DNA from 2 places in the Variovorax sp. TBS-050B genome. Region 2 is predicted to be linked to the other one. Evidence: predicted binding sites of a transcription regulator. Region 2 holds the regulator's gene; the other holds the start of a gene.

Region 1 (15,228 bases), 1.9 Mb from region 2:
ACCTCGACACGCACGGCAAGCTGGACCTCTCGTTCGCCGAACTCGCGGCCGACATCGAGCGCGCACGCCGTGGCGAATCCGGCGGCAGCGCGGGCGTGACGATCTATGGCGCCCTCTGCGCGATCCTGCGCGCGCGCAGCGCGGCCGGAGCGGGCGCGGTGACGCTGCTCAACTGCGACAACCTGCGCCACAACGGCGACCGCTTCCGCGCTGGCCTGCTCGAATTCATCGAGCGCGTGGGCGACGCGAGGCTGCTCGCGTGGGTCGGCGCGAACACCCGCTGCCCGAACGCGATGGTCGACCGCATCACGCCGCGGCCGCCGCCCGAGCTGCGCGCGCGCGTGAAGGCCGCCACCGGGCGCGATGACGCGGCCGCGATCACCGGCGAGCACTTCATCCAGTGGGTGATCGAGGACGACTTCGCCGCGGGACGGCCTGACTGGGGCCGCGTGGGCGTCGAGCTGGTCGCCTCGGTGCAGCCCTATGAAGAGGCGAAGATCCGCATCCTCAATGCCAGCCACAGCTGCATCGCCTGGGCCGGCACGCTGCTGGGGCTCTCCTTCATCCACGAAGGCACGCATCACCCCGCGATCCGCAAGATGGCCTTCGACTACGTCACCGACGACGTGATCCCCTGCCTGAGCCCCAGCCCGATCGACCTGGCCGCCTACCGCGACGTGGTGCTCGACCGCTTCGGCAATCCCGCGATTCGTGACACCAACCAGCGCGTGGCCGCCGACGGCTTCTCGAAGATTCCCGGCTTCATCGCGCCCACGGTGCGCGAGCGGCTCGCGGCGGGCCGGCCCATCGACAGCGTGGCAGTGCTGCCCGCGCTGTTCTTCGCCTTTCTGCAGCGCTGGCATCGCGGTGCGCTGCCCTACGCCTACCAGGACCAGGGCATGGACGAGGCGGCGGCGCATGCGATCTGCGCGGCGGCCGATCCGGTGCGCGCGCTGTGCGACGACGTGGCGCTCTGGGGCCCGGTCGCCGGCGACGCGCGGCTCGTCGATGCCGTGCGCGCCGCGAGCGTGCGCGTGCAGGATCTCGTGAAGACAGGAGTGCAAGCATGAGCGAACGTCTCAAGAACCGCCACGTGCTGTTGACCGGTGCCGGCGGCGGCATCGGCCTGGCGGTGGCCGAAGCCTGCATCGCCGAGGGCGCGCGCTGCAGCGTGGTCGATCGCGCACAGGCCGCACCCGAGGCGGTGCGCGCGCTGCTGCAGCGCCATCCCGAGCGGCTCGCCTACATCGCGGGCGACGTCACCGACATGCAGGCGATCGCGCACCTGCTCGCGGAAGCGCAGGTCGCCTTCGGCCCGATCCACACGCTGTTCAACAACGCCGCCGTGTTCGACCTCGCGCCGCTGCTCGACAGCGACGAGGCCTCGTTCGACCGGCTGTTCGCGGTCAACGTGAAGGGCATGTTCTTCGTCATGCAGGCGGTGCTGCGCCACATGGTCGAGGCGGGCACGCAGGGCGCGTCGGTCATCAACATGGCCTCGCAGGCAGGGCGCCGCGGCGAGGCGCTGGTGTCGCACTACTGCGCCACCAAGGCCGCGGTCATCAGCTACACGCAGAGCGCGGCGCTCGCGATGGCGCCGCACGGCATCCGCGTCAACGGCATCGCGCCCGGCGTGGTCGACACGCCGATGTGGGACCACGTCGACAGCCTGTTCGCCCGCGCCGAGGGCCTGCCGCCCGGCGAGAAGAAGCGCCGCGTGGGGCTCGAGGTGCCGCTCGGCCGCATGGGCGTGCCGGCCGACATCGCGGGCGCGGCGGTGTTCCTGGCCAGCGACGAGGCGCGCTACATCACGGCGCAGACGCTCAACGTCGACGGCGGCAACGTGATGAGCTGAAGGCGGCGCGCGATGAACAGCGATTTCCATCTCTACCTCGACAGCGCCGACATCGCGGAGCTGGAGGCCTGCCTGCCGCATCCGGTGGTGCATGGCGTGACCACCAATCCGACGCTGCTGCGGCGCGCCGGCGTCGACCGCGCCGGAGTGCCGGGGCTGCTGAAGCGCTGCATCGCGCTCGGCGCGCGGCAGGTGCAGGCGCAGGTGTATTCGAGCGACGTGGACGGCATGCTCGACGATGCGCGCGCGCTGCACGCGCAGTTCGAGCCCGGCCAGCTGGTGGTGAAGATCCCCGCCACGCGCCAGGGCCTCGCGGCCGGCGCGCAGCTGATCGCCGAGGGCGTGCCCGTCACCTGGACCGCGGTCTACGCGGCCGAGCAGGCGCACTTCGCCGCACAGCTGGGCGCGGCCTATGCGGCGCCGTACCTCGGGCGGCTCGAGGATGCCGGCATCGACGGGCTCGGGCTGATCGCGCGCATGCAGTCGCTGGTGGCGCAGCGGCCCGCATCGGGCACGCGGCTGCTCGTGGCGAGCGTGCGTTCGCGCGAGGCGTATCTGTCGCTGCTCGCGCTGGGCGTGGGCGCGATCACGATCCCGCCGCGCCTGCTGCCCGCGCTGCTCGACCATCCCCCCACGCTGGAGGCCGAACGCGGCTTCCTCGCCGATGCGAGCGCCTTGCGCTGACCTGGCCGAGAATTCACCCACCATGCGCATTGCACTCACGGGCGAAGCCCTGATCGATTTCACCGCCAGCCAAGCCGGCGCCCTGGCGTTCCTCGGCCACGAGGGCGGATCGCCGCTCAACACCGCCGTGGCCTGCGCCCGCCTCGGACAGCCGACCGGCTTTCTCACACAGCTCTCGACCGACCTGTTCGGCGAGCGGCTGATGGCCTTTCTGGCGCGCAACGGCGTCGACACGCGCTTCATCCTGCGCAGCGCCGCGCCCTCGACGCTGGCCTTCGTCGAACGCACGCCCCAGACCAACCGCTATGCCTTCTACACGCACGGCAGCGCCGACGCCACCTGGGCGCCCGAGCCGTTGCCGCAGCTGCCGGCGGAATGCCGTTTCCTGCACTTTGGCTCGATCTCGCTGCTGCAGGAGCCTGCCGCGACGCACATCGCCGAGCTCGTGGCGGCCAATGCGGGGCGCTGCGTGATCGTGTTCGACCCCAACGTGCGGCCGAGCCTGATTCCCGACATGGCGGCCTACCGGGCGCGCATGGCCGAATGGTTCGCGCTGGCGGACCTCGTCAAGCTCAGCGACGAGGATGCCGAGCTGCTCGCGCCCGGCCAGCCGGTGGATGTACTCGCGGCGCAATGCCTGCAGGCGGGCGCGCGCGCGGTGGTCGTCACGCAGGGCGGCGCCGGGGCCACGCTCTGGCGCACCGGCCACGCGCCGCTGGCCGTGGCGGCGCCGCGCGTCGAGGTGGTCGACACCATCGGCGCGGGCGACACCTTCACCGCCGGGCTCTCGGTCGCGCTGCTCGCGCAGGGCGTGGAGCATCCCGCGCGGCTGGTCGAACTGGGCGACGACGCGTGGCGCACGGTGATGCGCTTCGCCGCCACCGCCGCCGCGCTCAACTGCACGCGCGAGGGCGCCGATCCGCCGACGCTCGCGGCCGTCGAGGCCGCGCTCGCGCAGCAGGGGGCCTGAAGAAGTCCGCCGTTCCTTGTCTTGCGAGCAGGCCGCCATGACGACATCCACCCGCAAACGTTCGATCCCGCGCCAGCGCCATCCCGAGCTGGAACGCGATTTCGCGCGTTCGCCCTCGCTGGGCTACGAGGCGCCCGAGGAGACCGGCCTGGTGCGCTGCCTCGCGCACGGCTTTCCGAGCCCGCTCGTGCGCTGGCATTTCCATGAGGATTACGAGCTGCACCTGATCACCGAGACCTCGGGCAAGGCCTTCATCGGCGACTGGATCGGTCCGTTCCAGCCCGGGCATCTCGTGCTCTGCGGGCCGCGGCTGCCGCACAACTGGATCTCGCTCGACGTGCCCGAAGGCGGCGCGGCCGGGCGCGACCGCGTGATCCAGTTCCGCCACGAGCCGATCGAGAGCGCCGCGGCGGTGATTCCCGAGTTGCGCGAGGTGATGCAGCTGCTCGAGCGCGCGCGCCACGGCATCGAGTTCTTCGGCATGTCGCAGCAGGCGCAGGCGCACTGGGACCGCATCAAGGCCGCACGTGGCACGCGCCGGCTCGGGCTGTTCTTCGAATTCATGGCCGACCTCGCGCAATGCACCGACTACCGGCTGCTCTCGAGCGTGCAGATGCAGGGCGCGCAGGGCAGCGACGGCGATGCGCAGGTGGACCAGATCAACGACATCGTCAACCGCATCACCAACAACCTGACCGAACCGATCTCGATGGCCGACGTGGCGGCCGAGCTCGGCATGAGCGAGAGCCGCTTCAGCCGCTTCTTCCGCCGCGCGACGGGCAACAGCTTCACCGACTTCGTCAACCGCGTGCGCATCAACAGCGCCTGCCATCTGCTGATGCAGACCGACCACTACGTGACCGACATCTGCTACCAGGTCGGCTTCAACAACGTGGCCAACTTCAACCGGCGTTTTCTCGAGATCAAGGGCATGACCCCGAGCGAGTTCCGGCGCCAGGCCGACACGCGTTTCGGGTAGATGAAGCACCCCCCATGCCGCTTCGCGGCTCCCCCCTCTCTCGCCTTCGGCGGGAGGGGGGCGCACCCGGCGGCCCGGCGGAGCCGGTTCCGCGGGTGCCCTGGAGGCTTCGCTGCGCTCGCCGGCCTGGACCGTCCGAGGGGCGCGACGGCGGCGGCGCGCGGCGCCATGGATCACTGAAATACCAGCGAGGAATCATCTTGTACCTGGGGCTCGATCTCGGCACTTCCGAACTCAAGGCGCTGCTGCTCGCCGAGGACCACCGCGTCGTGGGCGTGGCGCGCGCGGCGCTCACCGTCGATCGGCCGCGGCCGCTGTGGTCGGAGCAGGCGCCCGCGCAGTGGTGGCAGGCGCTCGAGGAGGTGATGCGCACGCTGGCCGCGTCGCAGCCCGAGGCGATGGCCGCCGTGCGCGCGATCGGTCTCTCGGGCCAGATGCATGGCGCCACCTTGCTCGATGCGGCGGGCGAGGTGCTGCGGCCCGCGATCCTCTGGAACGACGGCCGCAGCGGCGCGCAATGCGAGGCACTTGCGCGCGCGGTGCCGCGGCTCGGCGAGATCGCCGGCAACCTCGCGATGCCGGGCTTCACGGCGCCCAAGCTGATGTGGGTGCGGGCGCATGAGCCCGAGGTCTTCGCGCGCATCGCGCGCGTGCTGCTGCCGAAGGACTGGCTGCGCTTCATGCTGAGCGGCGAAGCCGTCAGCGAGATGTCCGACGCGGCGGGCACGCTGTGGCTCGACGTGGGCGCGCGCGACTGGTCCGACGAACTGCTGGCGGCCACGGGCCTCACGCGCGCGCAGATGCCGCGGCTGGTCGAAGGCAGTGCGGTATCGGCGCGGCTCAGGCCCGAACTCGCGGCACGCTGGGGCCTGGCCCGCGGCCGGGTGCCGATCGCGGGCGGCGCGGGCGACAACGCGGCCAGCGCGGTGGGCATGGGACTGGTCGAGCCGGGGCAGGGCTTCGTCTCGCTCGGCACCTCGGGCGTGGTGTTCGTTTCGACCGACCGCTTCCTGCCGAACCCGGCGCAGGCGATGCATGCCTTCTGTCACGCACTGCCGGGGCGCTGGCACCAGATGTCGGTGATGCTCTCGGCCGCGAGCGCCGTGAGCTGGGCCTGCAAGGCCTTCGGCTTCGCCGACGAGGCCGCGCTGCTCGCAGCCGCCGCGTCGGTGGCGCCCGAAGCGCGTGCGCGCTGCCCGCTCTTCCTGCCCTACCTCTCGGGCGAGCGCTCGCCGCACAACGATCCGCATGCACAGGGCGTGCTGTTCGGGCTCACGCATGCGCACGGCCCCGCCCACATCGCCTACGCCGTGGCCGAGGGCGTGGGCTTCGGCCTGCGCGACGGCTTCGACACCCTGCGCCTTCCGGACGACATGCCGCTCTCCGAGCTTGCGCTCGTCGGCGGCGGCGCGCGCAGCGCGTGGTGGGGCCAGTTGCTGGCCGACATCTTCGGCGTGACGCTCACGCGCTACGCGGGCGGCGAGACCGGCGGCGCGCTCGGCGCGGCAAGGCTCGCGTGGCTCGCCGACGGCGGGAGCGTGGCGCAGGTCTGCACGCAGCCCCCCGTGACGCAGCGGCTCGCGCCGACGGCGGACCGCAGCGCGCACGCGCCGCGCCTTGCGCGCTTCCGCATTCTCTACGCCGTTCTGTGCACGCAATTCGAACAACCCACCGAACGCCCATAAAAAAACCCGTCGGAGACGGGTTTTTTCGTTCGGGAGACACCGCGGATCCGGCTCCGCCGGTCCGCAGGTGTCGCCCCCGGACGGGGGTTGGCGCAGCGGACACGAAGTGCCGCGCAGCCTGGGGGCGACCCAGTTACATCCCCATGCCGCCCATGCCACCCATGCCGCCCATGTCGGGCATGCCGCCGCCGGCAGGTGCCTCGTCCTTCGGTGCGTCGGCGACCATGGCTTCGGTCGTCAGCAGCAGCGAAGCGACCGATGCGGCGTTCTGCAGCGCGGTGCGGGTCACCTTCGTCGGGTCCAGGATGCCCAGCTCGAGCATGTCGCCGTAGCTGTCGTTGGCAGCATTGAAGCCGTAGTTGCCCTTGCCGGCCAGCACTGCGTTCACCACCACCGAGGCTTCGCCGCCGGCGTTGTTCACGATCTCGCGCAGGGGCGCTTCGATGGCCTTGAGCACCAGCTTGATGCCGGCGTCCTGGTCGGCGTTGTCGCCCTTGACCTTGTCGCCCACGGCCTGCTTGGCGCGCAGCAGCGCCACGCCGCCGCCGGCCACCACGCCTTCTTCCACTGCAGCGCGGGTGGCGTGCAGGGCGTCTTCGACGCGTGCCTTCTTTTCCTTCATTTCGACTTCGGTGGCGGCGCCGACCTTGATCACTGCCACGCCGCCGGCCAGCTTGGCCACGCGCTCTTGCAGCTTTTCACGGTCGTAGTCGCTCGTGGCTTCCTCGATCTGCACGCGCACTTGCTTCACGCGGGCTTCGATGTCGGCAGCAGCGCCCGAGCCGTCGATGATGATGGTGTTTTCCTTGCCCACTTCGATGCGCTTGGCCTGACCCAGGTCGGCCAGCGTCACCTTCTCGAGCGTGAGGCCCACTTCCTCGGCGATGACCTTGCCGCCCGTGAGGATGGCGATGTCTTCGAGCATGGCCTTGCGGCGGTCGCCGAAGCCGGGCGCCTTGACGGCCACGACCTTCAGGATGCCGCGGATCGTGTTGACCACCAGCGTCGCCAGGGCTTCGCCTTCGACTTCTTCGGCAATGATCAGCAGCGGACGGCCGGCCTTGGCAACCTGCTCCAGCGTGGGCAGCAGGTCGCGGATGTTGCTGATCTTCTTGTCGAACAGCAGCACGAAGGGGTTGTCGAGCAGCGCCGATTGCTTCTCGGGGTTGTTGATGAAGTAGGGCGACAGGTAGCCGCGGTCGAACTGCATGCCTTCGACGACGTCGAGTTCGCTCTCGAGCGACTTGCCGTCTTCGACGGTGATCACGCCTTCCTTGCCGACCTTGTCCATCGCGTCGGCGATGAGCTTGCCGATGGTTTCGTCGCTGTTGGCCGAGATCGAGCCGACTTGCGCGATTTCCTTCGAGGTGGTGGTGGGCTTCGAAGCCTTCTTCAGCTCTTCGACCAGGGCCGTCACGGCCTTGTCGATGCCGCGCTTCAGGTCCATCGGGTTGATGCCGGCGGCCACGTACTTGAAGCCTTCGCGAACGATCGCCTGGGCCAGCACGGTGGCGGTGGTGGTGCCGTCACCGGCGTTGTCCGAGGTCTTCGAGGCCACTTCCTTCACGAGCTGCGCGCCCATGTTCTGGAGCTTGTCCTTGAGTTCGATTTCCTTGGCGACCGACACGCCGTCCTTGGTCACGGTGGGGGCGCCGAAGGAGCGCTCGAGCACCACGTTGCGGCCCTTGGGGCCCAGGGTCACCTTGACGGCGTTGGCGAGAATGTTCACGCCTTCGACCATGCGTGCGCGGGCTTCACCGCCGAAGACTACGTCTTTTGCTGCCATGTTTTGTTTACTCCGGAAAAGTTAGGGGATCGGGTCCCGCGAATTACTTGGCTTCGACGACCGCGAACAGGTCGTCTTCCTTCATGACGAGCAGTTCGTCGCCGCCGACCTTGACGGTCTGGCCGCTGTACTTGCCGAACAGGACGCGGTCGCCGACCTTGACGGTCAGTGCGGTCAGTTCGCCCTTGTCGTTGCGCTTGCCCGGGCCCACGGCCAGGACTTCGCCCTGGTCCGGCTTCTCTGCCGCTGCGTCGGGAATGACGATGCCCGAGGCGGTCTTGGTTTCGCTGTCAACACGCTTGACGATCACGCGATCGGCCAAAGGACGAAGTTTCATTGCATCTCCTGGATAAGAAACGGGGTTGGGGTCGGGCGCCGCGAAGCGTCGGCGGCCCATCGGCTGACGCGAGGCGATGTTGCTAGCACTCGTCAGCAGCGAGTGCTAATCATAAGGGCAATCGATGGACTTTCAAGGCGCGGGCGCGGCGTTCGCCCAGATCGATGCAAGCGGCTACCATCCCCGCGCCACGTTTCCCCTCCGGCGACACAGGAGCCCGCATGTTCAGCTTTGCCCGAAAACTTCTTCTTGCCGGTCTCGTGCTCGCCGCCGCGGTCTTCAGCGCTCAGGCCGTCAGCGCCGACAACGAGTGGCTCGTCGGCACCTGGGAGTTGACGCGCGATCCGGATGGACATGCCAAGGACTGGATGGAGTTCAAGGCCGACGGCCAGACCACCAGCATCTCCGCGGCGGGCAGGAGAGTGCCGGGCGTCTACACCCTGGGCGATGGCACCGTCGACCTCATCTATGCCTTCAAGGGGAAGACCATTCCTATCCGGCTGACCTATGGCGAGGACAGGAAGACCCTTTTTGCCCGCTCACCGGTGACGGGCAGCATTTCCGAATATAGAAAAGTCCAGCGGTAGCGCTGATCTATTTACATTCCCGCCAAATCAATTGTCAGCTGGCGGGGGCGGGCTGCGCAGTTTTTGGTGAATTGCACGATATTCATAAATAGAGTGCAATTTTCTTATCAAGTAATTCTTTTTGTTGCAATAAGGTGGCGGCCGCTCGCCTTTGCACTGCGCATGTGTTGAAAAACGCGTGATTCCGCATGCGCTCGAACCCGGCCCCGGTCGGGTCGCTGATTCGTTCCTCCAGGTACGCCGCAGCCGGAACGCTGCAGAGGTTGGGCTCGTAGCACCTCTCCATGCCCGGCCGCCCCGCCTCCACGATCCCCCGTTCTCCGCCGCGCGTGCAGCATTTCGGCACGCAGGATCTGCCGCCCGAACGACGGTTTGCCGAATGGTCACGCAGGTTCAGCCGGCTGCTGGGCTATGCCGGACTGGCGCCGTCCGGCGACGGCGCATTCGAGCAGACCCTCACCCAGGTGGATCTTGGCGCCATCCGCTTTCTTCGCCTGCAGGGAAGCGCGATCTATTCGCGCGCGCGCGGTGGCGAACTGCAGGACGCTGCACTGCGCCCCGTGCAACTGCTGATGCAACTCGGCCAGGGCGCCACCATGCTCACCCAGGGCAGGGAAGCAAGGATCGGGCAGGGCGACATGGTGCTGCTGGATGCGCGCGAGGATTTCCGCCTGATGACGGAGCCGGCGACCGACCTTCTCGCGGTGGGTTTTCCAGAAGCGCTGGTGGCGCGCTGGCTTCCGTTCGCGCAGGATGTCGTGGCTTTGCGGCTGGCCCGGGGCACCGGCTGGGCGAGCACCTTGTCGGTGTACCTGCGCAGCCTCACGGCGGGGTTGCTAGAGCGCATCGAGAGCCCGTTCGAGGAGGAGATCGTCGGCGAGCACATCCTCTCGATGCTTTGCTTCGCGCTCGCGCAGCACGGCTTCCCGATGTCCGTGGGCAATGGCGTTTCCGAGCGCGACCGCATGCTGCACGCCCGCATGTGCGGCTGGATCCGCGACAACTACAGCAATCCGGACATCAACGCGACCAAGCTGGCGCGGCAGTTCAACGTCTCCGTGCGCCATGTGCACAAGGTGTTCGCGGAAGCCGGGCGGGGGAGTACCTTCCACGACGTGCTCAAGCACGAGCGGCTCGAGGCGGCGGTGCGCATGCTCCGTACGGCCCGGGTCTCCCGCACATTCATCGCCCAGATCGCCGAACGGTGCGGCTTCTCCGATCCCGCCTATTTCGGTCTGGTGTTCCGCAAGGCCTACGGGTGCTCTCCCGGGACTTTTCTGCGGCGCGGCGGGGAGGCGATCAAGGCTCCGCCGGCCCCCATTGCGTCCAAAAATAAGGGTTAACCCTTATAACTTCTCGAGTTGCTTGCCGAACTCTAGGTTGTGAAAATTGTTAATCAAACCCCAGCGACGAAGCCAGTGAGCACTTTTTTCCCCCCTCAGGCTCCGGGGCGGCCCCGGAAGCGCGGGGAACTGGCTGCGCGCACGGAAGCGCTGGAGGAGAAGGCCGTCACCTGGCAGCACAACGACGCGCCGCCAAGCCCGGTCAACCTGAAGCTGGTCCTGGTCGATCCCGACGGGCTCGCCTTCCTGCGTTCCCAAGGCGATGCGGTGGACATCTACCGGCCGGCGGCGAGCGTGCCCGAGGAAGGCCAGATGTACCCTTTTCATCTGCTGCTGAAAATGTCGCCGGGGCCGACCGTCGTCGAGCAATGCGGGCGCGTCGCCACGCTCCAGGACGGCGACATGACGCTGCTCGACTCCAACGAGGCCATGCGCCTGCGGTCGTCCCAGGGGAACGATGCCTGGATCATCGGTCTCGCGACCTCCCTGATCACACGCTGGCTGCCGAACGCGCAGGACGCGATCGCGTTGCGGCTCGACGGCAGCGAGGGATGGTCCGGCGTGCTGTCGAGCTACATCCGCTCGCTCGACATCCGGCAGGTGCAGCTGGAAGGCGGCAAGTTCCAACGCGAGTTCGTGGCCGAGCACATCATGTCGATGCTGTCGTTCTCGCTCGCCCAGACGGGGGTGCCGAGCCTGGACACCGATGCCGTGCCGCCGCGGGACCGCGCCATGCACGCGCACATGTGCGACTGGATTCGCGACAACTATGCCGATGCGGAAGTCACGGCCGCCAAGATGGCGGCGCATTTCAACCTGTCGACCCGGTATGTGCACAAGGTGTTCGCGAGTGCCGGACGGGGCGTGACCTTCAGGGACGCGCTGCAGCAGGAACGTCTTGAAGCGGCCCGTCGCCTGCTGCGTCCCGCCGCCGGCGCCAGCATGCCGATCGCCCAGGTCGCGTATCGCTGTGGATTCTCGGACCCCGCTTATTTCGGCCTTGTGTTCCGCAAGAAATACGGCTGCTCGCCGGGCGCGTTTGCCCAGGCGCAGAAAGCCGAAGCCGGGACGTAGGCCCCTCGCGCTGAGCAGTTGCTGAACCGCCCGCCGCCGAAGGCCCGGGCGGGTTCGTCGTCGCATTCGCCCGATCGCCTCGTCGGGACACCTTCATTCATTCATTCATCGCACACGCGTTGCGGGGCCGCACATCTGTGGTCCCGAAGCGAGGACATGGCGCGTAGTTACAAATGCGAAGAGACAACTGTGTAGTGCTGCCGCTTCGTGCGCACAACTCACATCGCGGCTTCCGATTATTCCTATTGGCAAATTTTTTTAATTACTAAAGTACTCGAATGCGCTTGGACACTGTCAGGGGAAACGATAGGTGACCTTTGCGAAAAGAGCGTTTTGGTTCCCGTGGGCAGTTTCAAAATTACTGTGATCTGTCCAAGTCCGAGGTTTTTGTAAATGAACAAAACGTACCGCAGCATTTGGAACGAAGTTCTCGGCGCATGGGTCGCCGTCGCCGAGAGCACCCACGCCAGGGGCAAGGCGAGCCGCTCCTCGCGTTCGGCGAGCCGACAGCTCGTCGCGGGTTCGGTTCTGGGCCTCGCGGCCTTGGGTACGGGTCTGTCGCACGCAGGAACCTCGATCCAGATCGACCAGATCGGCAACGGCACCGCCACGGGCACCGGCGGCACGGCGCCCGCGACATCGGGCGCCTTGTCCATCGCCATCGGCGGTGGCAGTGGCGCCAACGCGCAGAACGCCAGCGTCGCGGTCGGCGATCAGTCGAACGCGACGGGTCAGGACTCGATCGCGGTGGGACGGCGCGCCAACGCCACGGGCGACCGTTCGGTGGTGGTGGGATCGGACGCCCGTGCGAGCGCCGCCAACGCGTCAGCGTTCGGCCAGCTCTCGCAGGCGACCGGAGAAAGCAGCACCGCGCTGGGCCACAGCGCCTTGGCGAACAGCGCGAACGCGACGGCGATCGGCGCCTTCAGCACCGCCAATGCCGGCAACGCCGTTGCCATCGGCCCCGGCTCCGCGGCGGGCGCGAACTCGTCCATTGCCATCGGTAGCGCTGCCTTCATTCCGACCAACGGCAATGCGATCAACAACATCGCGATCGGCACGGGCGCCACCACGGGCATCGTGTCCACGTCTGGCTCGGGCAGCCAGATTGCCCTCGGCCGCGGGGCCACGACGGAGGTGTACGGCTCCATCGCCATCGGTGACAACGCACGCGCGCTCACCAACCACAAAGCCATTGCTTTCGGCTTCAACGCACTGGCGTCGGGGAACAGCACCATTGCATGGGGACGAGATTCATCGTCAACGGGAGACTTCTCGATGGCATTGGGCGCCTGGGCGGATGCGGGCAGCGCCAACGCCGTGGCGATAGGGCGGAATGCAATATCTCACGGAAGCCTCGCACTCGCGCTGGGGCCTTTTGCAAACGCCAGTCATACCAATGCGGTCGCGCTCGGCGCGTCCTCCGTCACTGCGGCACCCGTGGGAACCGCGAGCGCAGCCATCGCGGGCGTCACCCACAACTTCGCCGGCGCCACCCCGGGCAGTACGGTGAGCGTCGGCAGCGCCGGCAGCGAGCGCACGGTCACCAACCTCGCAGCGGGCCGACTGAGCGCGGCGAGCACCGATGCCGTCAACGGCAGCCAGTTGTTTGCGGCCAACGAAGAAATCACCGCCGTCGATACGCGCGTCGACACCCTCGGCGCCGGAACGGCCAGCCATCTGGGCACCGGCGCCACCTACGACGCTGCCACGGGCACGCTCACGGGCCCGACCTACAACATCAACGGCGCCAACTACAACACCGTCAAGTCAGCGGTCGAAGCCGCGGGCTCGGGCTGGAACCTGAGTGCCGACGGCGGCACTACCAGCGACAACATCGGCCCCGGCGAAACGGCCAACTTCGCGGCCGGCAGCAACACCACCGTCACGCGCAACGGCAACACCATCACCTACGGCGTGGTGAGCAACCCCACGTTCTCGGGCGGCGTGACGGCCCAGAGCTTCCAGGTGGGCAGTACCGGGCCGAGCCTGAGCGCCACCGGCATCGATGCGGCCGGCACCAAGATCACGAACGTGGCCGCGGGCACGGTGAGCAGCACCAGCACGGATGCCGTCAACGGCAGCCAGCTGTTCACGAGCAACCAGACCATCAGCAAGTTGGGCGATACGGTGGCGAGCAGCCTGGGCACCGGCGCTACCTACGACGCTGCCACGGGCACGCTCACGGGCCCGACCTACAACATCAACGGCACCAACTACAACACCGTCAAGTCCGCGGTCGAGGCCGCCGGCTCGGGCTGGAACCTGAGCGCCGATGGCGGTGCCACCAGCGACAACATCGGCCCGGGCGAGACGGCCAACTTCGCGGCCGGCAGCAACACCACCGTCACGCGCAACGGCAACACCATCACGTATGGCGTGGTGAGCAATCCCACGTTCTCGGGCGGCGTGACGGCGCAGAGCTTCCAGGTGGGCAGCACCGGGCCCAGCCTGAGCGCGAGCGGCATCGATGCGGCCGGCACCAAGATCACCAACGTGGCCGCGGGCGCCGTGAGCAGCACCAGCACCGATGCGGTCAACGGCAGCCAGTTGGCCGCGGTGAGCAGCGTCGCGGGCGCGGGCTGGAACATCAGCGCGCAGGGCGCGAACGCAACCAACGTCGGGTCGACCAGCCCGACCGGCAACAGCGTCGACCTGAACAACACCGACGGCAACATCCGCATCACCAAGCCGGCCGACAGCAACAGCGTCACCTTCGGTCTCTCCGACGACCTGAGCATCGGCAACAGCGTGAGCGTGGGCGGTACGGGGGGCACCGTGGTCAACGCCACGGGCGTGACCACCGGCGGCGGCAGCGGCCCGAGCCTCACGACCGGCGGCATCGATGCGGCCGGCAGGAAGGTCACGAACGTGGCGGCGGGCACCCTCAGCAGCACCAGCACCGACGCAGTCAACGGCAGCCAGCTGTTCGCCACCAATTCGGCCGTGGAGAACCTCGCCACCACGGTGGCGACGAGCACCACGCGCTACTACAGCGTCAACGACAACAAGGTCCAGGGCGGCAACTATGCCAACGACGGTGCCGAGGGCGCGAACAGTCTCGCGGCGGGCGTGAACGCGAGGGCCGCCGCGTCCGAGGCCAGCGCGCTGGGCTTCAACGCCAACGCTCTGGCCGCCGGTTCGGTCGCGCTGGGTTCGGGCTCGGTGGCCAGCACCGCGGCAGGCGTTGCCGGCTATGTGCCGCCGTCGGCCGGCGCGGCGCAGCAGGCCGCGATCATGGCGACGCTCAGCACGCAGGGTGCGGTGTCGGTGGGCGACGTGGCAAACGGCGTGCTGCGGCAGATCACCGGCGTGGCGGCAGGTACGGCCGCCAGCGATGCGGTCAACGTGGCGCAGTTGCAGGCGGTCGCCAATTCCGTTTCGGCGGGCGGATCGAACAAGTGGGTCAGCGGTTCGCAGTCCGATGCGCAGTACGTCGCGCCCAGCGCCAGCGGCACGGCGAGCACCGCGGTGGGTTCCGGCGCCTCGGTGACGGGCAACAACAGCGTCGCCGTGGGCTCGGGCGCGCAGGCCGCCACCGCCAACAGCGTCGCGCTGGGCAACGGCTCGACGACGGGCGTTGCGACGCCGACGGCGAGCGCCACGATCCTGGGCACGACCTACCAGTTCGCGGGGGCCGCACCGGTCGGCGTGGTGAGCGTGGGCAGCGAAGGCGCCGAACGCCAGGTCACCAACGTGGCGGCGGGCGCGCTCAGTGCGACGAGCACCGATGCAGTCAACGGCAGCCAGCTCTACGCGACCAACCAGGCGATCAACAACATCACCGTGGGCGGGGCGGGCATCAAGTACTTCCACGCCAACTCCGCCACCGCGGACTCCCAGGCCGCAGGCGCGGAAAGCGTGGCGTTCGGGCCGCAGGCCATCGCGCTGGGTGCCGGTTCCCTTGCCGGTGGCAGCGGCGCGCAGG
Region 2 (15,228 bases):
ACCATCGGCCGGGCCTCGCGCTGGTAGAGCGCCGCGATGGTCTGCAGCGCGAGCTGCGCCGCGACCTCGCCTTCTGGGTGGCCGCCCATGCCGTCGGCGAGCACGAAGAGGCCCGACTCCCGCGTGTAGCAATAGCCCATGCGGTCTTCGTTCTTGAGGCGGCCGCCCTTCCGGCATGACCTGGAATACCGAGAATTTCATGCGGGACGCGTCGTGGGTGCCGCCGCCTTGGGCAGGGCTTTCTTGTCGAAGGAGCGGATGTTGTCGAGCGAAAGCCGCACCTTCTCGCCGACGGTGAGCTTGGTGTAGCGCCGCTCGCCTTCGCGGCTCAGTTCCTTCTGGAGCGCGAAGACCGACTGCGGCCGCGAGAGCGGATCGAGCGACATGCACCACTCGACCACCTCGATGAGGTTGTCCGAATACACGCCGCGCAGGCGCGACAGCGAAAGGCTGAGCCGGTCCTTTTCGATGCGCCGCGGCGCGTCGTTGGGCGGATAGCCCTGCATGCACGCGTAGATGCAGGCGCCGATGGCGTAGATGTCGGTCCACGGGCCCATGGAGGAGTCGCGCCGGTACATCTCGGGCGCGGCGAAGCCGGGCGTGTACATCGGGCGGATGAAGATGCCTTCCTTGCTCAGCACCTCGCGCGCGGCGCCGAAGTCGATCAGCACCGCGCGGTCCTCGTCGGTCACGAAGATGTTGGCCGGCTTGATGTCGAGGTGCAGCATCTTGTACTGGTGCACGATGCGCAGCCCGCGCAGGATCTCGTCGAACAGCGAGCGGATGGTCGATTCGCGGAACACCTTGGGCCGCTTGAGGTCGCGCGCGGTGACGACGAAGTCCTGCAGGGTCGCGCCCTCCAGGTAGTTCATCACCATGTAGACGGTTTCGTTCTCGCGGAAGAAATTGAGCACGCTGACCACCGACGCGTGTGAGATCTGCGCGAGCGAGCGCCCTTCCTCGAAGAAGCTCTTCAGGCCCAGCCGGTAGAGCGAGAGCTTCTCCGGCGGCACCTCGGGCGTGAGTTCGCCGGGGCCGCGCGTGGCGAGCGAGGAAGGCAGGTATTCCTTGATGGCGACCTGCTGCCCGCTCGGGTCGATGGCGAGGTAGACGACGCCAAACCCACCCGCGGAAAGCCGGCGAACGATGCGGTAACCGCCAATGACCGTATCGGGCGGCAGGGGCGAAGGCTTGACCTTTGACATAATCCGGGAGTTTCGCCCGAAGGCGATGGTGCGGCAAGCGAACGCCGGGCCGACGCCTCGGTGCATGCAAGCAAAAACCACAGAGAGGCGCAATGCCAGTTTACAGCATGACCGGCTATGCCAGCGGCCAGAACGGCCCCGCCGGCAGCCACTCCGGAGCCGAAGCGGGGCCTGCCGCCGCGGGCCGCCTCGGGGTCGAAATCCGCTCGGTCAACAGCCGCTTCCTCGACCTCAGCTTCAAGCTGCCCGAAGAACTGCGCCAGCACGAAACCGCCCTGCGCGAGCTCCTCACGGGCAAGCTCAAGCGCGGCAAGGTCGAAGTGCGCGCCGCCATCGAGAGCAGTACCCAGTCGGGCATCGTCGAACCCTCGGTCAAGCTGCTGCAGCGGCTGAACGGGGTGCAGGACGGCATCCGGGCCTGGCTGCCGGGCGCACGCGAACTGAGCGTGGCCGACGTGCTGCGGCTCGCGGGGCGGCGAAAGCGCCGCGCGCGGCGACTGGGGCAGCGACCTGCTCGATGTGGCCGGCAAGGCGCTCGAGGCGCTGATGTCCGCCCGCCAGCGCGAGGGCGCGCGCCTTGCCAAGATGCTTGAAGCGCACGTGGCGCAGCTGCGCACGCTGGTCGAGCAGGCCGGCCCGCTGGTTCCGCAACTGGTCGAGCAGCAGCGCGCACGCTTCCTGGAGCGCTGGCAGGAGGCCATGGGCCTGACCGGCGGCACGCTGCCGGAGGCCGCCCAGGACCGGGCGCTGACCGAGGCGACCGCGTTCGCGATCCGGATCGACGTGGCGGAAGAGCTCACCCGGCTGAAGTCGCACCTCGACGAGATCGAGCGGCTGCTCAAGAAAGGCGGCGAGATCGGCAAGCGGCTCGATTTCCTGATCCAGGAGCTGCACCGTGAGGCCAATACACTGGGCTCGAAGTCGGCGGCGCTGGAACTCACCCGCATCGGCGTGGACATGAAGGTGCTGATCGAGCAGATGCGCGAACAGGTACAGAACATCGAATGAACGAGCCCATGGACTACCCAGGCAACATCTTTGTGGTGGCGGCGCCGAGCGGTGCCGGCAAATCGAGCCTGGTCAAGGCGCTCATGGAGCTGGATTCGGCCGTCCAGCCCTCGGTCTCGCACACCACCCGGTCGCCGCGCGGCCAGGAAAAGCACGGCCGCGAGTACTTCTTCGTCTCCCCGGTGGAGTTCGACGCCATGGTCGCGGCCGACGGCTTCGTGGAGTGGGCCCATGTGCACGGCCACCGCTACGGCACCTCCAAGAAGGCGATCGAGGAACGGATCGCGCAGGGCGCGGACGTGATCCTCGAGATCGATTTCCAGGGCGCACTGCAGATCCGCCAGACCTTTGCCAATGCGGTGATGATCTTCATCCTCCCGCCGAGCTGGGAGGAACTGCGCTCGCGGCTCGAACGCCGCGGCGAGGACAGTGCCGCCGTGATCGAGCTGCGCCTGCGCAATGCCGCCGAAGAGATGGCCCGGGCGGGAGAATTCGACTTCGTTATAATCAACGAGTTATTTGAGCGCGCGCTTTTCGATCTCAAGGCGATCGTCCACGCGCAGCGGCTTCGGTACTCTGCACAGCGCCGCGCACGTGCCGACACATTCGCCGCACTGAACATCCCCTGATTTCCTGTCTGCTCACCGACCGAAAGATCCCACCATGGCCCGCATCACCGTCGAAGACTGCCTGACGCAGATCCCCAACCGTTTCCAGCTGGTTCTGGCCGCCACCTACCGTGCGCGCATGCTGAGCCAGGGTCACGCGCCCAAGATCGAGAGCAAGAACAAGCCCGCCGTGACCGCCCTGCGCGAGATCGCCGAAGGCAAGATCGGCCTCGAGATGCTCAAGAAAGTGCCGGGCTGATCTGACGCAGCCCTGCAACGAAAGGCACCGCTTGGCGGTGCTTTTTTTACGCCTGGACGCGCCCTTACGGCGGTCACGCTAAAGTGATAGGCATGAGCGCGGTCGCCAAAAGCCAGTCCCATGCCCCGTCGGGCACGCCGAAGCCGAGTCCGGCGGCGTTGAACGCGGCTGCCGCGAGCTTTGCCGCGCTGACCGCCCGGCTCGACTACCTGAGCGCCGAGGACACCGAACTGGTCCGCCGCGCCTACCGCTTCGCCGACGAGGCCCACCTGGGCCAACTGCGCAACAGCGGCGAGCCCTACATCACCCACCCCATCGCCGTGGCGGCGCAGTGCGCCGAATGGAAGCTTGACGCCCAGGCGCTCATGGCCGCCCTGCTGCACGACGCCATCGAGGACTGCGGCGTCACCAAGCCGGAGCTGATCGAGCGCTTCGGCGCGCCGGTGGCCGAACTGGTCGACGGGCTCACCAAGCTGGACAAGCTGCAGTTCAACACCCGTGAGGAAAACCAGGCGGAATCCTTCCGCAAGATGCTGCTGGCCATGGCGCGCGACGTGCGGGTGATCCTGGTCAAGCTGGCCGACCGCACCCACAACATGCGGACGCTGGCCGATGCGCCGCGCGAAAAATGGGCCCGGATCTCGCGCGAGACGCTCGAGATCTATGCTCCGATCGCGCACCGGCTCGGCCTGAACCAGACCTACCGCGAGCTCCAGGAGCTCTCGTTCCGCCACCTGAAGCCCTGGCGCTATGCCACCCTGTCGAAGGCGGTCGCCAAGGCGCGCGGACGCCGGCGCGACCTGATCCAGAAGGTGCAGCGCGAGGTCGAGACCGCCTTCGCCAACGCGAACATGACGGTGCGCATCGCCGGACGCGAGAAAACGCTCTACTCCATCTACCGCAAGATGGAAGAAAAGCACCTGAGCTTCGCGCAGGTGACCGACATCTACGGCTTCCGGCTGATCGTGCCGAACGTGATCGCCTGCTACACCGGCCTGGGCATCCTGCACCAGATGTACAAGCCGCTGCCGGGCAAGTTCAAGGACCACATCGCGATCGCCAAGCTCAACGGCTACCAGTCGCTGCACACCACGCTGGTCGGGCCGGCCGGCGTGAACGTCGAATTCCAGCTGCGCACCGAGGCCATGCACGTGGTGGCCGAATCGGGCGTCGCCGCGCACTGGCTCTACAAGGCCGCCGAGCCGAACGCGGCCAGCAACGACCGGCTGGGCACCAAGTGGCTGCAGTCGCTGCTCGACATCCAGGACGAGACCCGCGACGCCGCCGAGTTCTGGGACCACGTCAAGGTCGACCTGTTCCCCGACGCGGTCTACGTCTTCACGCCCAAGAGCCAGATCCTCGCGCTGCCGCGCGGCGCCACGGTGGTCGACTTCGCCTACGCGATCCACAGCAACATCGGCGACCACACCTCGGCGGCGCGCATCAACGGCGACCAGGTGCCGCTTCGCACCGAGCTCAAGAACGGCGACGTGGTCGAGGTCATCACCGCGCCGGTGTCGACGCCCAACCCCGCCTGGCTCGGTTTCGTGCGCACCGGGCGCGCGCGTTCGAAGATCCGCCACTATCTGAAGACGCTCGCGCATGCCGAATCCGAAGGCCTGGGCGAAAAGCTGCTGGCGCAGGCGCTGCGCGCCGAGGGCCTGAGCAAGCTGCCGGCCGACGACGCCGAGCACCAGCCGCTGTGGGAGAAGCTGCTGCGCTTCACGGGCAACCGCACCCGCTCCGAACTGCTGACCGACATCGGCCTGGGCAAGCGGATCGCGAGCATCGTCGCCAAGCGGCTCGTGGCCATGCTGTCCGAACTCGGCGAGCGGCCCGATGCGCTGCTGCTGAGCCGGGAGCGCTTCATCTCGCACGAAACCATTTCGCAGGGCGCGGTGACGCTCGACGGCAGCGAGAACTCGTCGGTGCGCTTCGCGCTGTGCTGCCGGCCGATCCCGGGCGACGAGATCGTCGGCTACCTGGGTCACGGCGAAGGCCTGGTGGTGCACACCGAGGCCTGCGGCGTCGGGCAGCGGCTGCGGCACAAGGACAGCGAACGCTTCTTCGCCGTGGAATGGGCCGACGAGCCGACGCGCCCCTTCGAAACCGCCGTGGTCATCACCGTGCGCAATGACAAAGGCGTGCTCGCGCGCGTCGCGGCCACGCTGGCGGACGCCGAAGCCGACATCACGCACGTCGAAATGGCCGACGAGACGCCGCAGGATTCGACCGATCTGCGCTTCGTGATCGCCGTGCGCGACCGGTCGCACCTCGACGCCGTGCTGCGCGCGGCGCGGCGCACCGCCTCGGTGCTGACGGCCGCGCGGACCGTGCCCTCGCCCTGACCGACTGCCCTCGCTAAGGCGCCGCGCCGGGCGCGGGGTAGCTGACCGACAGCAGCTCGATCTCGTGTGCGCCGCCCGGCGTGACGAGCTTCACCACGTCGCCCTCGCGCGCCTTGAGCAAGGCACGGGCGATCGGCGAAATCCAGCTGACCTGCGATTGCGCGCTGTCCGCCTCGTCGATGCCGAGGATCGTCACGCTGCGCTCGTCGCCGGTCTCGTCCACGTAGCGCACCGTCGCGCCGAAGAACACCTGGTCGCTGCCATGGTGCACCGTGGGATCGGTCACTTCGGCGATCTCGAGCCGCTTCGAGAGAAAGCGGATGCGCCGGTCGATCTCGCGCAGGCGCTTCTTGCCGTAGAGGTAGTCGCCGTTCTCGGAACGGTCGCCGTTCTTCGCGGCCCAGTGCACCGCCTCCACCACCTTGGGGCGTTCCTCGTCCATGAGATGGAGCAGTTCATCGCGCAGCCTGGCGTAGCCCGCCGGCGTGATGTAGTTCTTGCTGCCGCTCGGCAACGCAGGCATGGCGCCGTCGCCGCCGTCCTCGTCGCTCTCGGTGTCGGTTTCCTTCGTGAATGCTTTGCTCAAGGCATGACCTCTGGATTCAAAAAACCGGTCCGCAACGCCGTCGCGGGCCGTGCTTCGATTGTCTCAACCCATGTCCGAGCGCTTGCAGTCGAACACCGTGGCCGGTTCGACGCTGCGCAAGGCGGGCACCTTGCTGATGAATGTCACGCCTGCGCTGATCAGTCGCCACTCGCTTGCCTTGAACAACCGGTAGAGGCTCATGACCTCAGTGCCGGCCGCCGGAATGGCGTTGAACACGTAGATCGGCTCGCCGGACTGGTTCTCGTCCATGCTCAGCAGTTCTCCGCGCATCTTGCCCATCGTTTCCGTGTCCTTCGTGCGGGCGCGGACGATGTCCATGTTGACGGTGCGCGCGTGCTCGTCGATCGAGATCTTCCGGATCGGGTTGAACGCGGCCGCCGCACCACTTCCCGGCGCGGCCGGAACACAGGTGATCGTTCCCGCCGAGGCATGGCCCGCGGCCACGCAGAGGAGGAGTCGAAGAAATGCCAGCCGCTTCGCGTGAACGCCCATGGTTGCCTTGTGGTTGCGGGAGAGAGCTGAATGCACTGTAGCGCCGCGACGCGCTGCCGTTGCCGGCCGCCTATGCCATCCGGACTAATGGTTACTGGCGCCGTAAATCATTAACATTTTCACGACTTCGTGAAAAAGTTCACATTCTTGGCGTGCCTTGCACCCCCACTGCTGAGTGGGACAACGGTAAAGCTTCGGGCCTCATCGATTCTTTGCGGAAAGCAATGCTCAATCACATCATCCACACCGCGACGATCACGTTGCAGTTGCCGTACAGCACGAGCCCGGCCGCCGAGATCGCCGCGCTCAGGGCGGCCGGCATTCCAGTGGATTCGCTGGGCAATGCGACCTCGGGCTACCTGTTCGTGCGCACCACGGGCCGCGGCCGCCAGCGGACCAACACCTTCCGCTGGTTTGCGACCGCGATCGGCAGCTCGGCGTCCAGCGATGAAGGGGCCCCGAGGGCGGACCCGCAACTGTCGTTCCTCTTCTGACTTGCCTCAGGAGGCGCATCGCGCCCCCGCAGAAACCGTTCGGGCAAAAAAAATCCAGGACGTTTTCACGTCCTGGATTTTTACGAAGAGTGGTGCGGCTGGCAGGATTCGAACCCACGACCCCTTGGTTCGTAGCCAAGTACTCTATCCAACTGAGCTACAGCCGCACAGCTTGCAAGTATAGCATGCGTTTTTGGGCTCCCCGCGGAGCGACGCAAAAAGATGCGGTTGGTAGGCCGTGCTGGGCTTGAACCAGCGACCAACGGATTATGAGTCCGCTGCTCTAACCAACTGAGCTAACGGCCCACGAGAGAGGCCACGATTCTATTCGCGCCCGGTGCCTCGCCGGCACGCGGCGTGGCGCTGCTATTTGCGGTGGCTCAGCGCGTTGCTGACCAGCCGCGAGGTGATGTCCACGATCTGGATCATGCGCTCGTAGGGCATGCGCGTCGGCCCGATGACGCCCAGCGTGCCCACGACCTGCCCGTCCACCTCGTAATTGGCGCTGACGATGGAGAGCTCCTCGATCGGCACCACCTGGCTTTCGCCGCCGATGAAGATGCGCACGCCCTCGGCCTTGCTCGACACGTCGAGCAGCCGCATCAGCTGCGCCTTCTGCTCGAACAGTTCGAAGGCTCGGCGCAGCTGGCCCATGTCGCTCGAGAAGTCGGACACCGAGAGCAGGTTGCGCTCGCCCGAGATCACGACGTCGTCTTCCTGGGCTTCGGTGAGCACCTCGGAGCTGACCTTGACGGCCGCCTGCATCAGCGCCGCGATCTCGCCGCGCAGCTTCTCGACCTCGGACTGGAGGCGGTCGCGGACCTGCTCGATGGTCAGGCCCGCGTAGTGGGTGTTGATGTAGTTCGAGGCTTCGACGAGCTGCGACTGCGAGTAGTCGGCCTCGGGCACGATCACGCGGTTCTGCACGTCGCCGTCGGGCGACACGATGATCACCAGCAGCCGACGCTCGGAAAGCCGCAGGAATTCGATCTGCTTGAACACCGACGCGCGCCGCGGCGCCATGACCACGCCGACGAACTGCGAGAGGTTCGACAGCAGGCTCGCGGCGTTGGCGATCACCTTCTGCGGCTGGTCGGGGGCGAGGCTCGGTGCGTTCACCTGCTCGCGCTGGGCGGTGAGCATGGTGTCGACGAAAAGCCGGTAGCCGCGCGCCGTGGGCACGCGCCCGGCCGAGGTATGCGGGCTGGCGATCAGCCCCAGCGCCTCGAGGTCGGACATCACGTTCCGGATGGTCGCCGGAGAGAGGTCGAGCCCCGGCGCACGCGACAGAGTCCGCGAGCCGACGGGTTGGCCTTCGGCGATGTAGCGCTCTACGAGCGTCTTGAGGAGCAACTTGGCACGGTCGTCCAGCATTGCAAGATTTTAGTGTTGTAATTTGTAGATGACTTCCCGCTTTCGTCACGTCGCTTTGATCGGCAAGTACCAGGCTTCGGGCGCCAGGGCGCAGGCCGACGCCCGCGATGGCGTGATGGAAGATATCGGCGCTTTCCTCGAATCGCAAGGGTGCACGGTGTTCGTCGAGAAGTCGGCGGCCGAGGAAGCCCCGTCGAACGCACCGGTCGGCGGCCGCTACGAGCCGCTGAGCGTCGAGGAGATCGGCCAGCGCTGCGACCTCGGCCTGGTGGTCGGCGGCGACGGCACCATGCTCGGCATCGGCCGGCAGCTCGCGTGCTACGGCATTCCGCTGATCGGCATCAACCGCGGCCGGCTCGGCTTCATCACCGACATCCCGCTGGACAACTACCAGTCCACGCTGATCCCGATGCTGGCCGGCGAGTACGAGGAAGACCACCGCAGCCTCATGCATGCGCACGTGATGCGCGACGGCGCCTCGGTGTTCGAGGCGCTGGCGATGAACGACGTGGTGGTCAACCGCGGCGCCACCTCGGGCATGGTGGAACTGCGCGTGTCTGTGGGCCGCCACTTCGTGGCCAACCAGCGCGCCGACGGGCTGATCATCGCCTCGCCCACCGGGTCGACCGCCTATGCGCTCTCGGCCGGCGGTCCGCTGCTGCATCCAGCGGTGCCGGGCTGGGTGCTGGTGCCGATCGCGCCGCACACGCTGTCGAACCGCCCGGTGCTGCTGCCGGACGCCGACGAGATCGTGATCGAACTGGTGGCCGGGCGCGACGCGAGCGCGAATTTCGACATGCAGTCGCTGGCCTCGCTCGCCATCGGCGACCGCGTGGTGGTACGCCGCTCCGATTACCGGGTGCGCTTCCTGCACCCGCGCGGCTGGAGCTATTTCGACACGCTGCGCAAGAAACTTCACTGGAACGAAGGGGGCTCCTGAATGGCGCTGCGACGCATCGCACTGCGCGACTTCGTGATCGTGCGATCACTCGAACTCGACCTGTCGGGCGGCTTCACGGTCCTGACGGGTGAAACCGGGGCCGGCAAGTCGATCCTGATCGACGCGCTTCAACTCGCGCTCGGCAACCGCGCCGACGCGGGCGCGGTGCGCGAAGGCGCCGAGCGGCTCGACGTGAGCGCGGAATTCGACGCCGACCCGGCCTTCGACGCCTGGCTCGACGAAGGCGGGTTCGAATCCGGCGACGCCCTGCTGCTGCGGCGCACGGTCGACCTGCAGGGCCGCAGCCGCGGCTGGATCAACGGCGCGCCGGCCACCGCCACGCAACTGCGCGAACTCGGCGACCGGCTGCTCGACATCCACGGCCAGCACGCCTGGCAGAGCCTGACGCGGCCCGACGCGGTGCGCGGCCTGCTCGACGCCTACGCCGGCGTGCGCACCGACACGCTCGACGCGGCCTGGCAGGCCTGGCGGCAGGCGCTGTCGGCGCTCGACCATGCCCGCTCGGCGCAGGACTCGCTGCAGCGCGAACGCGAACGCCTGCAGTGGCAGATCGCCGAACTGGCGAAGCTGGCGCCGGCCGAGGACGAGTGGGAAGAGCTGTCGGCCAGCCATGCGCGCATCTCCAACGCGCAGTCGCTCATCGATGCGGCGCAGGGCGCCAGCCAGGCGCTCGAGGACGACGACAACGGCGCCCTCGCCGCGCTCTCGCGCGCGGTGACGCTGCTGCAGAACTGCGCGCACATCGAGCCCGAGTTCCGCGCGCTCGGCGAGGTGCTGGCCTCGAGCGTGGCGCAGGCCTCCGATGCCGCCCACTCGCTGCACGGCTACCTGCGCAACGCCGAGGTCGATCCGCAGCGGCTGGCCGAACTCGACGAGCGCATGGGCCTCTGGATGTCGCTCGCGCGCCGCTACAAGCGCACGCCCGAGGATCTGCCGGCGCTGCTCGCAGGCTGGCAGGCCGAACTGCAGGCGCTCGATGCGCAAAGCGACCTCGAGGGCCTGGAGCACGCCGAGCAGAGCGCGCAGCAGGCCTATCTGAAGGAGGCCAAGGCGCTCGCCAAGGCGCGCAAGCAGGCGGCGCCCCGCCTGTCGGAAGCCGTCACGCAGGCGATGCAGGGCCTGGGCATGCAGGGCGGCCGCTTCGAGGTCGAACTGCAGCCGCTGGCGCAGCCCGGACGCTCGGGCCTCGAGGACGTGGCCTTTCTCGTGAGCGGCCATCCGGGCAGCACGCCGCGGCCGATCGGCAAGGTGGCGTCGGGCGGCGAGCTCTCGCGCATCGCGCTGGCCATCGCGGTCACGACCAGCCAGCTCGGCGGCGCGCAGACGCTGATCTTCGACGAGGTCGATGCCGGCGTGGGCGGGGCGGTGGCCGAAACCGTGGGCCGCCTCATGAAGCAGCTCGGGCGCGACCGCCAGGTGCTGGCCGTGACCCACCTGCCGCAGGTGGCCGCCTGCGCCGACCACCATCTGGTGGTGGCCAAGCGCCAGACCGCGGGCGCCGGCGCGGAAGGCCCGCGCACCGAAAGCGGCGTCTCGCGGCTCGACGACGACAGCCGCGCCCGCGAGATCGCCCGCATGCTCGGCGGGGAGAAGGTCTCGCAGACCTCGCTCGCGCATGCCCGCGAGATGCTGGGCCACAAGACCTCGGCCGCGCTGCAATGAAGCTCGACCTGGTGCTCATCACCGGCATGTCAGGGTCGGGCAAGTCGGTCGCGCTGCATGCGCTCGAAGACGCGGGCTACTACTGCGTGGACAACCTGCCGCCCGAACTGCTGATGCCGTTCATCGCGCTGCAGCACGAGCAGGAGGCCACGCGCGTGGCGATCGCGATGGACGTGCGCAGCGGCGTGTCGCTGCCGACCGTTCCGCAGCAGCTCGAGACCCTGCGGCAGGACGGCGTCGCGCTGCGCTCGCTGTTCCTCGACGCGACCACCGACGCGCTGCTGCGCCGCTATTCGGAAACCCGAAGGCGCCATCCGCTCTCGCGCCAGGAAGGCCGCACGGACGCCCCCGAGCAGCAGCGCGTGCTGATGCAGGCGATCGAACTCGAACGCGAGCTGCTGGCCGACCTGCGCGACGGTGCCGACGTGATCGACACCAGCCTGATCCGGCCGGCCCAGCTGCAGAGCTACATCAAGGCATTGATCTCGGCGCCGCAGAACGCGCTGACGCTGGTGTTCGAGTCCTTCGCCTTCAAGCGCGGCGTGCCGCTGGACGCCGATTTCGTGTTCGACGTGCGCATGCTGCCCAATCCGCACTACGTTCCCACGCTGCGCCCGCTCACGGGGCGCGACACGCCGGTGATCGAATGGCTGCGCGAGCACGAGGACGTGGCGCGCATGTACGAGGACATCGAGCAGTTCCTCTCGCGCTGGCTCGACGCGATGGCCCGCGACCATCGCAGCTACGTGACCGTGGCCATCGGCTGCACGGGCGGGCAGCACCGGTCGGTGTTCCTGGTCGAGCAGCTCGCGCGCGCCTTCGGCACGCGCTGGGGCGCGCTCAAGCGCCACCGCGAACTCGACGCGGTCTAGGCGGGCGCCGCTTCCAGCAGCAGCTTGCGCACCGGCGCCGGCAACCCCAGCCCGGCCCATGCGCCGGCATCCACCCACCGCGCGGCCTCGCCCTCGGGCTGGACACCCTGCAGCAGCACCGGGTGGAGATGCAGGTCCCTGTGCGTGAGCACGTGCACGAAGGCCGGCAGGTCCTGCGCAACGGCGGCCGCGGTGCGCGGCAGCGCGGCGAGCAGTTCTTCGCGGCTTTCGAAGACCGGAAGGCAATAGAGCCCGGCCCAGATGCCCTTCGGCGGCCGCTTCTCCAGCCACACGCGGCCCTGTGCGTCGCGCGCGAGCAGCAGCCACAGCGCCTGCGCACTGCGCTTGAGCTTGCGGGTCTTGACGGGGTAGCGCTCGGGCTGGCCTTCGCGCAGCGCAACGCAGCTGCCGTTCACCGGGCAGATCATGCAGCTCGGCTTGCGCGGCAGGCAGACCGTGGCGCCGAGATCCATCAGCCCCTGCGTGTAGCCCGCGATGGCCTCCTTCTGCGCCGCCGGCGGAAGCAGCTGCGTGGCCAGGTCCCAGAGCGCGCGCTCCTGCGCCGACGACGAAAGATCGCCGCCGAAGCCGAGCACGCGGGTCAGCACCCGCTTGACGTTGCCGTCCAGGATCGCGACCCGCTCCCCGAAGCAGAAGGCGGCGATCGCCGCGGCGGTGGAGCGGCCGATGCCGGGCAGCGTCATCAGCTCGGCGGCGGTGCGCGGAAACTCGCCGCCGAACCGCGCCACCACCTCCTGGGCGCAGCGGTGCATGTTGCGCGCACGGCTGTAGTAGCCCAGGCCGCTCCAGAGGCCGAAGACCTCGTCCTCGGTGCCCGCGGCCAGGTGGCGCACGCTCGGAAAGCGTTCGAGAAAGCGCGCGAAATAGCCGAGCACCGTCGACACCTGCGTCTGCTGGAGCATCACCTCCGACAGCCAGACGCGGTAGGGATCGCGCGTGTTCTGCCAGGGAAGCTCGCTGCGACCGTGGCTGCGCTGCCAGTCCACGATGCGCGCGGCGAAATCGGCCGGCAACGGCTGCGCCGGCACCGCACCGCCGGCCACCCCCGCGCGATCAGGCCGCACGCAGTTCGCCGACCGGGGCGCCCGCCGCGGCGGCGGGCCTTCCCTGCTGGGTGATCATCGAGGTGAATTCGTGCAGCCGCAGCTGCAGCTCGGCCAGGCTGCTTTCCTGCGCGGCAAGTTCGAGCAGCCGCTCGTCGAGGTTGCCGGCCGCACTCTGGATGCGCTCGATCGCCTCGATGCGCTTCCTGAAATTGCGGCGGCGCTCCTTGAGCTGCGCATCGATCTGCGCGCTCGCGCCCTTGCTCCAGCGCTCCACCTCGGTCATGGCCGCCTCATTGACGAGCCGCAGCCGGCTCGCGAGCGCACGCACCAGCTTGTCGCAGAAATCGGCCTGCGCGAGCTTCAGCAGGTTGCCCACGCCCAGGTAGTGGATGTGGCTGCGCTCGATCTGGCTCAGCTCCTGCTCGAAACCCGACAGGTCGGGCTCGGCGGGCGCCTGCAGCGTGAAGCCCTGCTCCGCATTGAGCTGGCGGAAGGTGGCGTGCAGCATCGACTGGATCTCGGCCGTGGTCGCCTGCACCTCGCGCAGGTTGTTGCGCAGCGAATCGAAGGTCTCGCCGTAGACCTTGCGCACGTTGAGCTTGACGCCGGGGCGCCTGAGCGCGGCCGAGAGCCGCACCATGTCGGCCTTGAGCGCGGTGCGGCCGAGCACCGCGTACACCTCGCGCAGCAGCTTGCCCTGTACCGAGCGCAACGCGAGGATGCGCGTGTTGCTGCCCTCGAACTCGGCCTGCTCCTGGTCGATGCGCGCACGCATGTGGCGGATGACCGAGACGTTCTTGCCGCGCAGGCCCTGCAGTTCGAGCGCCTGCTCGGAAAGATCGCGCTGCCGCACCTTCAGGATGCGCTCGGCTTCGATGCGCAGGGCCGCCATGCCCGCGTCGACGGCGAGCCGCAGCATCGTCTCGCGCCTGGCCAGGACACCCTCGGCCAGCAAGGTCTCGAGCGCCGGCAGGCGGCTCGCCTCGAGCAGGCGCGGGTCGCGCTGGATCTTGGCCTGCAGGCCCTTCTGTGCCGAGACCGGCAGCACCTGTACCAGCGGCACCTCGAGGAACCTGGCCGCCACCTCGCGCTGACGCTCGATCTGGAGTTCGATCTGCGCGGGCGTGCTCAGCGAGTCCCACATGGTGTCGATCTTGTTGAGCACCACGAAGCGCGTGTCGCTGCCTTCGCTCTCGGTGACGAGGTGCTCGCGCCAGATCGTCAGATCGGAGCGGGTCACGCCGGTCTCCGCGCCGAGGATGAAGACCACCGCATGCGCCTGCGGAATCAGGCTCACGGTGAGCTCGGGCTCGGCGCCGATCGCGTTCAGGCCCGGCGTGTCGAGGATCACCAGCCCCTGCTCGAGCAGGGGATGCGGCATGTTCAGGATGGCGTGGCGCCAGCGCGGAATCTCCACGTGGCCTTCGGCATCCTGCACCGGGTTGTCGTCGGGCGTCTCGTCGTTCCAGAAGCCGAGCGCACGCGCCTCGTCCTTGGTGACCCAGCGCACCTCGGCCACCTTGCCCATGGCCTGGGCCAGCTGGTCGGCGTTGCCGACGTCGATCGCGATCTCGGTCCAGCGGATCGGCTTCTCGCGCCAGTGCGTGAGCGAATGCGGTTCCAGGCGGGTCTCGATCGGCAGCAGCCGCAGCTTCGGCGACACCGCGGGGTCGTAGCCGAGCTCCGTCGGGCACATCGTGGTGCGCCCGGCGCTCGCCGGCATGATGCGCCGCCCGTAGCCCGCGAAGAAGATCGCGTTGATGAGCTCGGACTTGCCGCGCGAGAACTCCGCCACGAAGGCCACCATCACCTTGCTGGTGCGAATTTGCAGTTCGAGCCCGCGCAGGCGCTCGGCCACGGCCTGGTCGAGCAGCTCGTTCTCGTTCAACCAGCGGGACAGCCACTGAAGGCGATGCGCGAAATTGCTCCGCCAGGCGCCGTGCTGGTCGAGTTGTTGGTTGAAAGAGCGGCTCAAGGGAAAAATGTAAAAATTTATTTACAAATATAGCATCGCGGGTTCCGAAGCGCCGCCCGCAGGGTCTTGCGGCGGCGCCGCCCGGACCCTATTTCTGGCACTTCGGACAATAGTAAGTGGAACGCTGCCCTTGGCGCAGTTGCCTGATCGGCGTTGCGCAAACCCGACAGGGTTCGCCGGCCCGGCCGTAGACCGTGGCTTCGAGCTGGAAGTAGCCGTTCTGCCCGTCCACGTTGGAGAAGTCGCGCAGCGTGCTGCCGCCCTTGTCGACCGCGCGCGCGAGGATCTCGCGGACC

What was found. Region 2 encodes HrcA, which represses chaperone genes, less so after heat shock. Its sites were predicted from a motif close to TTAGCACTCNNNNNNNNNGAGTGCTAA; they were not measured.
Region 1: M2165_RS14510 (co-chaperone GroES) is a predicted target of HrcA. The motif match lies at 8,379-8,405, and genes of this name have one in related genera.

The regions. Positions count from the first base shown of each region.
Region 1 is NZ_JARXYR010000002.1:2,469,541-2,484,768, forward strand. It holds gene dalD (D-arabinitol 4-dehydrogenase) at 1-1,070, shown strand, start outside; gene M2165_RS14480 (L-iditol 2-dehydrogenase) at 1,067-1,855, shown strand; gene M2165_RS14485 (transaldolase family protein) at 1,868-2,539, shown strand; gene M2165_RS14490 (carbohydrate kinase) at 2,562-3,509, shown strand; gene M2165_RS14495 (AraC family transcriptional regulator) at 3,547-4,488, shown strand; gene xylB (xylulokinase) at 4,689-6,173, shown strand; gene groL (chaperonin GroEL) at 6,307-7,959, opposite strand; gene M2165_RS14510 (co-chaperone GroES) at 8,003-8,296, opposite strand; gene M2165_RS14515 (hypothetical protein) at 8,518-8,883, shown strand; gene M2165_RS14520 (AraC family transcriptional regulator) at 9,168-10,226, shown strand; gene M2165_RS14525 (AraC family transcriptional regulator) at 10,302-11,300, shown strand; gene M2165_RS14530 (hypothetical protein) at 12,032-12,616, opposite strand; gene M2165_RS14535 (YadA family autotransporter adhesin) at 12,741-15,228, shown strand, end outside.
Region 2 is NZ_JARXYR010000002.1:543,318-558,545, forward strand. It holds partial or broken gene M2165_RS05490 (PP2C family serine/threonine-protein phosphatase) at 1-201, opposite strand, end outside; gene M2165_RS05495 (serine/threonine-protein kinase) at 198-1,205, opposite strand; partial or broken gene M2165_RS05500 (YicC/YloC family endoribonuclease) at 1,298-2,213, shown strand; gene gmk (guanylate kinase) at 2,222-2,842, shown strand; gene rpoZ (DNA-directed RNA polymerase subunit omega) at 2,877-3,080, shown strand; gene M2165_RS05515 (bifunctional (p)ppGpp synthetase/guanosine-3',5'-bis(diphosphate) 3'-pyrophosphohydrolase) at 3,173-5,428, shown strand; gene greB (transcription elongation factor GreB) at 5,442-6,014, opposite strand; gene M2165_RS05525 (hypothetical protein) at 6,078-6,527, opposite strand; gene M2165_RS05530 (hypothetical protein) at 6,752-7,021, shown strand; tRNA gene M2165_RS05535 (tRNA-Arg) at 7,112-7,188, opposite strand; tRNA gene M2165_RS05540 (tRNA-Ile) at 7,251-7,327, opposite strand; gene hrcA (heat-inducible transcriptional repressor HrcA) at 7,388-8,395, opposite strand; gene M2165_RS05550 (NAD kinase) at 8,424-9,335, shown strand; gene recN (DNA repair protein RecN) at 9,336-11,018, shown strand; gene rapZ (RNase adapter RapZ) at 11,015-11,890, shown strand; gene mutY (A/G-specific adenine glycosylase) at 11,887-12,939, opposite strand; gene M2165_RS05570 (dynamin family protein) at 12,965-14,932, opposite strand; gene mutM (bifunctional DNA-formamidopyrimidine glycosylase/DNA-(apurinic or apyrimidinic site) lyase) at 15,021-15,228, opposite strand, start outside.